DNA from 3 places in the Streptomyces sp. NBC_01384 genome. Region 1 is predicted to be linked to each of the others. Evidence: riboswitches for the same ligand, from Rfam matches in the RefSeq annotation. Region 1 holds a riboswitch; each other region holds the start of a gene.
What was found. A riboswitch is a leader RNA that binds a small molecule or an ion and turns the genes downstream of it on or off. The one in region 1 is predicted to bind cobalamin.
Positions count from the first base shown of each region.

Region 2: linked by a shared signal. The riboswitch ahead of OG747_RS44120 (CbtB-domain containing protein) and the one ahead of OG747_RS12935 (prenyltransferase/squalene oxidase repeat-containing protein) in region 1 are both predicted to bind cobalamin.
Region 3: linked by a shared signal. The riboswitch ahead of OG747_RS09940 (cobalamin biosynthesis protein) and the one ahead of OG747_RS12935 (prenyltransferase/squalene oxidase repeat-containing protein) in region 1 are both predicted to bind cobalamin.

Region 1 is NZ_CP109559.1:2,851,893-2,855,155, forward strand. Features, by position in the region: gene OG747_RS12925 (MBL fold metallo-hydrolase) at 1-821, shown strand, start outside; gene OG747_RS12930 (nuclear transport factor 2 family protein) at 888-1,391, shown strand; cobalamin riboswitch at 1,466-1,601, shown strand; gene OG747_RS12935 (prenyltransferase/squalene oxidase repeat-containing protein) at 1,712-2,998, shown strand; gene OG747_RS12940 (SCO2322 family protein) at 2,995-3,263, shown strand, end outside.
Region 2 is NZ_CP109559.1:9,584,373-9,587,635, forward strand. Features, by position in the region: gene OG747_RS44110 (nuclear transport factor 2 family protein) at 1-321, shown strand, start outside; gene OG747_RS44115 (histidine phosphatase family protein) at 586-1,164, opposite strand; cobalamin riboswitch at 1,285-1,449, shown strand; gene OG747_RS44120 (CbtB-domain containing protein) at 1,486-1,707, shown strand; gene OG747_RS44125 (CbtA family protein) at 1,733-2,494, shown strand; gene OG747_RS44130 (acyl-CoA dehydrogenase family protein) at 2,623-3,263, shown strand, end outside.
Region 3 is NZ_CP109559.1:2,214,071-2,217,333, reverse strand. Features, by position in the region: gene OG747_RS09945 (cobyric acid synthase) at 1-1,151, opposite strand, end outside; gene OG747_RS09940 (cobalamin biosynthesis protein) at 1,148-2,104, opposite strand; cobalamin riboswitch at 2,203-2,348, opposite strand; gene OG747_RS09935 (hypothetical protein) at 2,481-2,705, opposite strand; gene OG747_RS09930 (anion permease) at 2,718-3,263, opposite strand, start outside.

The DNA of each region.
Region 1 (3,263 bases):
CCCACCACCACCCCGACCACCACGGTCTGTCGGGCAAGGTGCGGGAGGCCTCCGGGGCGTGGATCGCGATGCACGCGCTGGACACCGCGATCGTACGGCGGACGCGGGAGAACCGGCCCGAGCGCTGGTTCGCCTTCATGATGGACAAGCTGGTGGCCTCGGGCGCACCCGAGGAGCACGTGGCGCTCCTGCGCGAGGCGCGCACGACACGGCTCTCCACCGGCCTGCCCGCCTTCGCCCCCGCGCTCCCCGACCGCGAGATCGTCCCCGGCGAACTCCTCGACCTGGCGGGCCGGCGCCTGCGCGCGATCTGGACCCCCGGCCACACGCCGGGCCACGTCTGCCTCCACCTGGAGGAGACCCACCCGGCCGGGCTCCCCGGCCACGGCCGCCTCTTCTCCGGCGACCATCTGCTTCCGCGGATCACTCCGCACATCGGTCTGTACGAGGATCCGGACGACGCCACCGTCGCCGACCCCCTCGGCGACTACCTCGACGCCCTGGAGCGCGTCGGCCGGCTGAACCCGGCCGAGGTGCTCCCGGCCCACCAGCACGCCTTCACCGACGCGCCGGGCCGCGTACGGGAGTTGCTCGCGCACCACGAGGAGCGCCTCGCCGATCTCCTCTCCCTCCTCTCCACCCCTCTCACCGCCTGGCAGCTCGCCGAGCGCATGGAGTGGAACCGCCCCTGGGAGCAGATCCCCTTCATCTCAAGGAACATCGCGGTCTCGGAGGCCGAGGCCCATGTGCGCCGCCTGGTGAAGATGGGGCGCGCGGAGTCGGTGGCGGGCAGCGATCCGGTGACGTACGTGGCGCTGTAGCACGTGGACGTACGTGGGCTGGTAATCCGTTGGTGGCGGCGGCCCCGAGCTGATAGCAACGGTCCCATGATCCCCATGGAAGAACTTCTCGCCGAGCGCGCCTGCGAGCGGCTCGTCCTCGACCTCGTGCGCCGACTGGACCTGGGTGAACCGAGCACGGTCGCCGAGCTGTTCACCGAGGACGGCGTCTGGCAGTGGCCGGAGGGCGACCGGCTCGTCGAGGGGCGTGCGGCCCTGCGCGCGTACTTCGCCTCCCGCCCCGCCGACCGGCTCTCGCGGCGCGTCATGACGAACATCCTGGTCACCGTGGCCTCACCGACCCAGGCAAGTGCCACCTCGTACTTCACCACCTACCGCGTCGACGGCCACACCGGCGGCATGGTCCCGGCCGGACCTCCCGTTCAGATCGGCCTCCCCCACTCTCGGCTTCGCTCGAGCGGGGGGACCCCCATCGAAGACACCTTCCGCAAGGTCGGCGACACCTGGCTGCTCGCGTCCCGCACCCTGTTCCTGCCGTTCGGCGGACCCACCCCCGTCGTCGAACCCCGTCAGTCACCCCCGGCCGCGTAGTCGAGCCCCTCCTCGTACGCCATCCCGTGCGCCGACCTCGGCGAGCGGTTGCCGACCCCTCAGGCGATTCCTACGGGCGAGTACAGTAAGCAGGTCGTCATCGCCCCCGTACGCGGAGAAGCCGGTGCGATTCCGGCGCTGACCCGCAACCGTGAACCGCCCACGCCCTGTCGGGTGGTAAGCCGGATCGCCTCGTCCGGGACGTGACCGGCTCGTGCCATCGGCAGCCCGTCGGTGGCCGGCACCGTCGAGGTATACGGGGCCGGAGCCGCTCGGGCCAAGCCGTGCCCGGTGCTGCCCGGCTCCCCGCAGGGAGAGTCATGATTGTTCGCCGCAGCGCCGCGGTACTGGCCGCCACCGTAGCGATCGGTACGGCCCTGGCCCCGGCCGCCGTCGCCGAAGGCGTCTCGCCTTCACCCTCCCCATCAATACCCTCCGGCCTCTACGGCACCACCGACCCCACCTACGACGGCGTCTGGCGGCAGTCCCTCGCGCTGCTCGCCCAGCACACCGTCGGCGTGAAGCCCGCGGCCAAGGCCGTCGACTGGCTGGCCGGGCAGCAGTGCGCGACCGGCGCCTTCCCCGCGTACCGCGCCGACGCGACGGCGAAGTGCGACGCCAAGACGATGGTCGACACCAACAACACCGCGGCGGCCGTACAGGCCCTCACCGCGCTCGGCGGGCACGACGACGCGACGGGCAGGGCCGTCAGCTGGCTGAAGTCCGTGCAGAACAAGGACGGCGGCTGGGGCTACACGGCGGGCGGGGCGAGCGACGCGAACTCCACGTCCGTGGTGATCGGGGCGCTGGCCGCGGCGGGCGAGAAGCCCGGGAACGTGAAGTCCGGGAACGTGAAGTCCGGCGAGGGCAAGTCCCCGTACGACGTGCTGGTGAAGCTGTCGATCGCGTGCGACACCAAGACCGACGACGCGGGCGGCTTCGCCTACCAGCCCGACAAGCGGGGGAAACTCGCGGCGAACGCGGACGCGACGGCCGCGGCGGTGCTGGGCTCCCTCGGCAAGGGGTTCGTGACGACGGCCGCGAAGCCGCAGTCGTACGGCCACATCTGCGCGAACGAGGGGAAACTCACCCCGGACCTGGCGGCGCGCAATGGCGCGTCCTATCTCTACAACGCCCTGCTCAAGGTGCCCTACCTGAAGTCGGCGATGCCCGGCGCCAAGGACCAGCCCGACTACGGCAACACCGCGGACGCGGTCGTCGCGCTCGCCGCCGGGGGCTACGGCAAGTACACGAAGAGGCCCCTGGCCTGGCTGGAGAAGAACTCCGGCGCCTGGGCGGCGCAGGCCGGCCCGGCCGCATACGCCCAGCTCATCTTCGCCGCCCGCGCCACCGGCACGGACCCGCGTGACTTCGGCGGCGCGGACCTGGTCAAGCAGCTCAACGCGACGGGCCCGGCGGTGCGGTCGTACACCTACACGGCCACCACGCCCGAGCGGCACAAGAACGACGACAAGGCAGACGACAAGGGAGACGGCAAGGGAGACGGCAAGGGATTCGGCGTCTGGTGGACCGTCGGCGTCTGTCTCGTCGCCGGTATCGGCATCGGCTTCCTGATCAGCGCCCGCAAGAAGCAGCCGCAGCCGTGAGGCGGCGCGGCAGGGCGGCGTGGGTCCTGGCCCTGCTCCTCCTCGTGCTCGGCACGGCGGCGGGGCAGGCCCAGGCCGTCGGCTACCGCTACTGGTCCTTCTGGGACCTGACCGGCGGGAAGTGGACGTACGCGACGCAAGGGCCGTCGACCGCACGGCCGTCCGACGGCGACGTCGAGGGGTTCCGTTTCGCGGTGAGCGCGGACTCGCAGGACGCCTCGAAGCCGCGCGGAAACGCCGACTTCGCGTCCATCTGCGCCAAGAC
Region 2 (3,263 bases), 6.7 Mb from region 1:
AGCCCCGTCGCCTTCAAGCCGTACCCGGGCAAGGCGATCACCGCGGCGATCCTGCGCGGCGTCTCCCGCGTCTTCACCGACTTCCGCTACGTACGCGAGATCGCCGGTGCCGACGGCCGTGACCACGCGCTGGTCTTCACCGCGAAGGTGGGCGACAAGGAACTCAACGGCTGCGACTTCCTGCACTTCGACGAGGACGGCAGGATCGACGACCTGATGGTGATGGTCCGCCCGCTCTCGGCGGCCCATGCGCTCTCCGAGGCGATGGGCGCGCAGTTCGAACAGATCTCACGGGAGGCGGCGGAGGCGACGGGCGCGTAGCCGGCGCCCGCTCGCGCCTGCGAACCGGGCAGCCGTCCAGCAGGCGCGGCCGCTGCCGGCGTTTCCGGCCCACGGTGCTCGGCCCGGGAACTCGTCCGTGACGCTGCGGGTTTGACGCGCTCTCCTTCGGCTACCCGCGCGTCGCGGCGACGGCGAGTGCCCCGGTGCGCGGGGCAGCGCGAAGGCCTGCCGTGAGTGTGCCCCGGCCCGCACGGACTTCCTCGCGACGCTGAGCCGCGCACCCGGGCACCGTCTCGGACCGGTTCACGCCGGCTCCGCGAGCGGCCGTCCGGCCCGTACGTTCCAGCGCCCCGCGCGGCCGCTGAACTCCGTGGCGGTCAGGGGCGGCACGTCGACCCGCCAGAATGCCGACTCCGGCGCCCCCAACACCCGAACCACCAGAGCCCGTACGACCTCCGGCTCGACCACGGCCACGGTCCGGCCCGTGAACTCCGCGGCCGTATCGAGGCGGCCCGCCACCCTCTCGCAGAACGCCCGCACCGACTCACCGCCGTGCGGCGCCGCACCGGGATCGGCCAGCCACCGGGCCACCGCCTCCGGCTCCTTCGCGCTGACCTCCTCCAGGGTCGCGCCACGCCAGCGGCCCACGTCCAGAGGGGCCAACTCCCATGCGTCCACCACCGCGTCGAGGCCCAGCGCGTCCGCGGTCTCGCGGCACCGGACAGTGGGGGAGACCCACAGCCGCTCCGCGTCGGGCACCGCACCCGCGGCCGCCCGCGCGAGCCGCAGTCCGGCGGCGTCGACCCGGCCTCCCTCGTCGAAGCGGGCCTCGCGCAGCGCCGCGCTGATCGCGGCTGAGATCAAGATCACTCGGCTTGTCATACGTCCACTCTCGCGTGCTGGTGCGGTCTTCCGTGACCAGAATCCTTGCCGGGCAAGGGAAGCCGGTGCCGCCCCCGGCCGCAGGGCGCACGTCGTCTCTCTTTATGCGCTCTTGGCCGGAGCCCGGCTTCGCGGTACGGTCTCGACGATATTGACGACGGTTCGGCGGAAGTCCGGTGGGAATCCGGCACGGTCGCGCCACTGTAAGCCCAGCACGAACCACTCCCGCCAGGGGTGGTGGAGGTCGAGCAAGTCAGACCCGCGGCCGTCGTCCTGTGCACCACCAAGATGGGACGCGAGTTCCCCAGGAGGTTCTGCCCCATGGCGCAGTCCGTCGCTCAGCCGACCGTTACCCCCACCGCCGTTCCCGCGAAGCTGCCGATCGGTGCGATCGCCCCCTGGGCGGTCTTCTTCGGCATCCTGATGCTGGTCCTGCTCTACTTCGTCGGCGCCGAACAGGGCGCCACCTCCCTCGTGTCCGGCGAGAACGTCCACGAGTGGGTCCACGACGCCCGCCACCTGCTCGGCTTCCCCTGCCACTGACGGCGACGCGGAAACGCACGAGCACATGAACTCGGCAACCGTAAGAAACCTTCTGGTGCGTGGCATGCTCGCGGGTCTCGCCGCGGGCCTGCTCGCCCTGGTCGTCGCCTACTTCCTGGGTGAGCCGCGCGTGGACTCGGCCATCGCCTACGAGGATGCGCACACGCACGAGCACGGCATGGAAGCCGTCAGTCGCACGATGCAGTCCACCGGCGGCCTGGCCACCGGTGTCCTCGTCTACGGGGTCGCGTTCGGCGGTATCGCCGCCCTCGCGTACTGCTTCGCGCTCGGCAGGATCGGCCGTTTCGGGCCGCGCGCGAGCGCGCTGCTCCTGTCGGCCGCGGGCCTGCTCGCCGTCTATGTCGTGCCGTTCCTGAAATACCCCGCCAACCCGCCGTCCGTCGGCGACCCCGACACCATCGGCAAGCGCACGACCCTGTACTTCCTCATGATGGTGCTCAGCGTGCTGCTCGCCGTCGCCGCCGTCATCCTGGGCAAGCGCCTCGCGCCGCGCCTGGGCAACTGGAACGCGACGCTGGCGGCGGGCGCGTTCCTCGTCCTCGCCATCGGGCTCGCGTACGCGTTCCTGCCGGCCGTGAACGAGGTCCCGAAGGACTTCTCCGCCACCCTGCTCTGGCAGTTCCGCCTCGCGGCACTGGCCATCCAGCTGACCCTGTGGACCGCCTTCGGGCTCGTCTTCGGGTTCCTGGCGGAGCGGGTGCTGTCCCCGAAACCGGCCACGGTGAAGAAGGAGGTCGCCCCGGAGGCAACCCCCGTCGCCCACTGAGCGGGTGGAGAAGGGCGGGCCCGGACGTCCGGGCCCGCCCTTCTCGTACGTCCTCGGCATTCCCAATTTCTGAAACACGTTCTACGGTGTGCGCCGTCAGGTCCGGCCTTGGGGAGCCAGGAGGCGCCGTGCATCTCGAATACACGCCAGAGCAGCAGCGGCTGCGGACCGAACTGCGCGGCTACTTCGCCGAGTTGGTGCCCGACCATGCGTACGCCCGGTATGGCGACCCGGCGGCCCAGAAGCGGTTCTACCGCGAGACGATCCGGCGGCTCGGCACGGACGGCTGGCTCGGGGTGGGCTGGCCCAAGGAGTACGGCGGGCGGGGGCTGACCCCGCTGGAGCAGTTCATCTTCTTCGATGAAGCCGCCCAGGCGGGCGTACCACTGCCCCTGATGGCGCTGAACACCGTCGGCCCGACGATCATGCAATTCGGCACCGAGGAGCAGAAGGAGTACTTCCTGCCCAAGATCCTCTCCGGCGAGATCGACTTCGCGATCGGCTACAGCGAGCCCGACGCGGGCACCGACCTGGCGGCGCTCAAGACCAAGGCCGTACGGGAGGGCGACGAGGCCACCGGGCACTACATGGTCAACGGGCAGAAGATCTGGACCACCAACGGCGACACGGCGGACTGGGTCTGGCTGGCGGTGCGCACCGACCCGGACGCCCCGCCGCACAAGGGCATCACCATGCTCCTCGTGCCGACCTCCGACCCCGGCTACTCCTGCACCCTCATCAACACCCTCGCCTCGCACGACACCACCGC
Region 3 (3,263 bases), 640 kb from region 1:
ACGGGCCGGGTGAGGGTCTTCTCGCGCGCGAACCGCACCCGTACGGGGAGGAGTCCGAGCCCCTCGACATACCCCGCTCGCGATTCGACCTCGTCCTCGATGTGCTCGCCGAGGATCTGGAAGCCACCGCAGATGCCCAGCACGGGCCGCCCCTCGGCCGCCCTGCGCTCGATGGCGTCCGTGAGGCCGCGCGTCCGCAGCCACTCCAGCGCCTTCACCGTCCCCCGGGTTCCGGGGACGACGACGAGGTCGGCGTCGGCCAGTTCCTCGGCGCGGTCCACGAACCGCACGACGACACCCGGCTCGGCGGCCAGCGCGTCCACGTCCGTGAAGTTGGACATGAGCGGGATCGCGCAGACGGCGACCCGCAGCACGTCCTCGCCGACGAGGGCGGTCACTCGGGACTCCCGGACCGCTCCCCGCAACGACACCCGCAGCCCGTCCTCCTCGTCGATGCCGAGGCCGTGCTGGAAGGGCAGGACGCCGTACGTCCGCCGCCCGGTGAGGCCGTGGAGCATGTCGAGTCCCGGCTCCAGCAGGGAGACATCCCCCCTGAACTTGTTGACGAGGAATCCGGCGACGAACTCCTGGTCCTCGCGCGACAGCAGCGCGACCGTCCCGAAGAACGAGGCGAACACACCCCCGCGGTCGATGTCGCCGACGACGAGCACGGGCAGCCGCGCATTGCGCGCGATCCCCATGTTCACGATGTCGGTCCGCCGCAGATTGATCTCGGCAGGACTGCCGGCCCCCTCACAGATCACCGCGTCATACGTGCCCCGCAACTCGGCGAGGCAGTCCAGGACGGTGGTGAGGAGGGCTTCCTGCCGCCCCCCGTGGTAGCCGCGCGCGGTCATCTCACCCACGGGCTTGCCCATGAGCACGACCTGACTGCTGCGGTCGCTGCCCGGCTTGAGCAGTACGGGGTTCATGAGCGCGGTCGGCTCCACGCGGGCGGCCTGCGCCTGCATGGCCTGCGCCCGCCCGATCTCGGCGCCCTCGCGTGTCACGAACGAGTTCAGGGACATGTTCTGCGCCTTGAAGGGCGCGACCTTGACGCCCTGCCGCACCAGCCACCGGCAGATCCCGGCGGTCACGACGCTCTTGCCGGCGTCGGAGGTGGTGCCGGCGACGAGCAGACCGCCGCTCATGACGTACGCCCCTTCCTGAGAAGCCTCTTTGTCATCAGCCGTCCGGCGGCACTCACGCCGAGCGCGAGCCAGCTCACGCGCCGCGACAGCCGTACGGCCCGTTCGATGTCGTCGACGTGGACGGCGCGCCCGGCACCATTGAGCACCGGCCGGTGCTCGACCCGCCCGCCGTAGGCGAGGGTCCCGCCGAGGCGTACCCCGAGCGCCCCCGCGAACGAGGCCTCCACGGGCCCGGCGTTGGGACTCGGGTGCTTGCCCGCGTCGGCGCGCCAGGCTCGTAGCGCCCCCCGAGGACTGTCACCCGCGAGGGCGGCGAGCACGGCGGTGAGGCGTGCCCCAGGCCACCCGGCGACGTCGTCGAGCCGCGCGGAGGCCCACCCGTACCGCCGGTACTTGGGGGACTTGTGCCCGACCATCGCGTCGAGCGTGTTCACGGCACGGAAGGCGACCAGCCCGGGCACTCCCCCCACGGCCCCCCACACCAACGCACCCACCACCGCGTCGGAGGTGTTCTCGGCGACGGACTCGACGACGGCGCGCGCGATTCCAGCGGCGTCGAGGGCCTGGGGATCCCGCCCGCACAGATGCGGCAGCCGCTCCCGGGCCGTCTCGGTCTCCCCGTCGGCGAGGGCGTCACCGATCGCCCGGGCCTCCCGCCCGAGGGTGGTGCCCCCGACGACGGTCCAGGTGGCGGCGGCGGTCAGCGCGACGGAAGCGGTGCGGGAGGGACGTACGGCTCGGGAAGCGACGGCGGCGAGCCCGGCGGCACCGCCCACACACACGGCGGTGTGCAGTGCGCCCCACCCACGGTGGTCCCGCCACAGCACCCGCTCCACGGTTCCCGCGGCCCGCCCGAACGCGGCGACCGGATGCCCCCGGTGGGGATCGCCGAGCAGCAGATCGCCGAGGAGCCCGGCGGCGGCGCCGTACGCGAAGACGCGATCGGCACGCACCGGGTCAGCCGACCGTCAGATCGGGTGGAACCGTCGCTCGCAGGGCACTTGGGCAGCCGCGCATGGCGTTATGTCCTCACTCAGGGTGTCCACGCCCTGGTTCGACGAGACCGGCGGTGAGAGTTCCTGGCTCACGGGGACTTCCTTCCCCGGTGACAGTGGCGGGACCGCGCCGGATTCACACCGGCTTCCTCTCATGTCGCCGTACTTGGCTCCGGCAGTCCACCACGGGGTGAGAACGGCCGTCAACTTGCTGTTGACCTGCGTGGGGAGAGTGTGCGAAGGCCCACATACGAGTGGGGTGCGGGACGGTGATCCGTCTCGCACCCCACGCGAAGTGATGCCTGTTTTGGGTTACTTGCCCGGTGTCTGTGGGCTACTTCCCGACGATCAGATAGATGCCGTACGCGACCGCCGCCGCGCACGACGCGAAGCAGACGTAGGCGCCGGTGACCGCGAGGGCGGCGGAGCCGCTCTGAGCGGATGCCGACTCGCGCTTGGAGAGGCCGACGATGCCGAGGGTGAAGAGGCCGACGAGGCCGACGGTGGTCAGGAGGCTGACTCCGAAGACGGAGCCGAGGGCTGCCCAGTCGATGTGCATGCTGTTCTTTCCTTACACCGTGGCCGGGCGGGTGGGCTCCGCGTCCGGGGACGGGATGGTGGTCTTCAGTTCGCCGGACGGGTCGCCGGACAGGTCGCCGGTGACGGGGCCCGCGGGGGGCGGGGTGACCGCGGCGATCGCGGTGGTGACGACGCCCGCGGGCTCGGTGTCGACCTCGTTGACGTTGTCGACGGTGACCGGCTGACGGCGGGACAGCTTCCAGATGGTGCCGGCGCCGGCGACGAGCAGCGCGCCGGTGAGGACGATGCCCCACGTGCCCTGCTTGGTCAGGAACTCGGCGCAGGCACCGGCCAGGCCGGCGGCCGGCAGGGTCAGGCCCCAGGCGACGAACATCCGGGTCGCGGTCGACCAGCGGACCACGCCGCCCTTGCGGCCGAGGCCCGAGCCCATCACGGCGCCGGAGCAGACCTGGGTGGTGGAGAGGGAGAAGCCGATGTGCGAGGAGGCCAGGATGGCCGTCGCGGCGCTGGTCTGGGCGGCGAAGCCCTGCGGCGGCGCGAGGTCGGTGAGGCCCTTGCCCAGGGTGCGGATGATGCG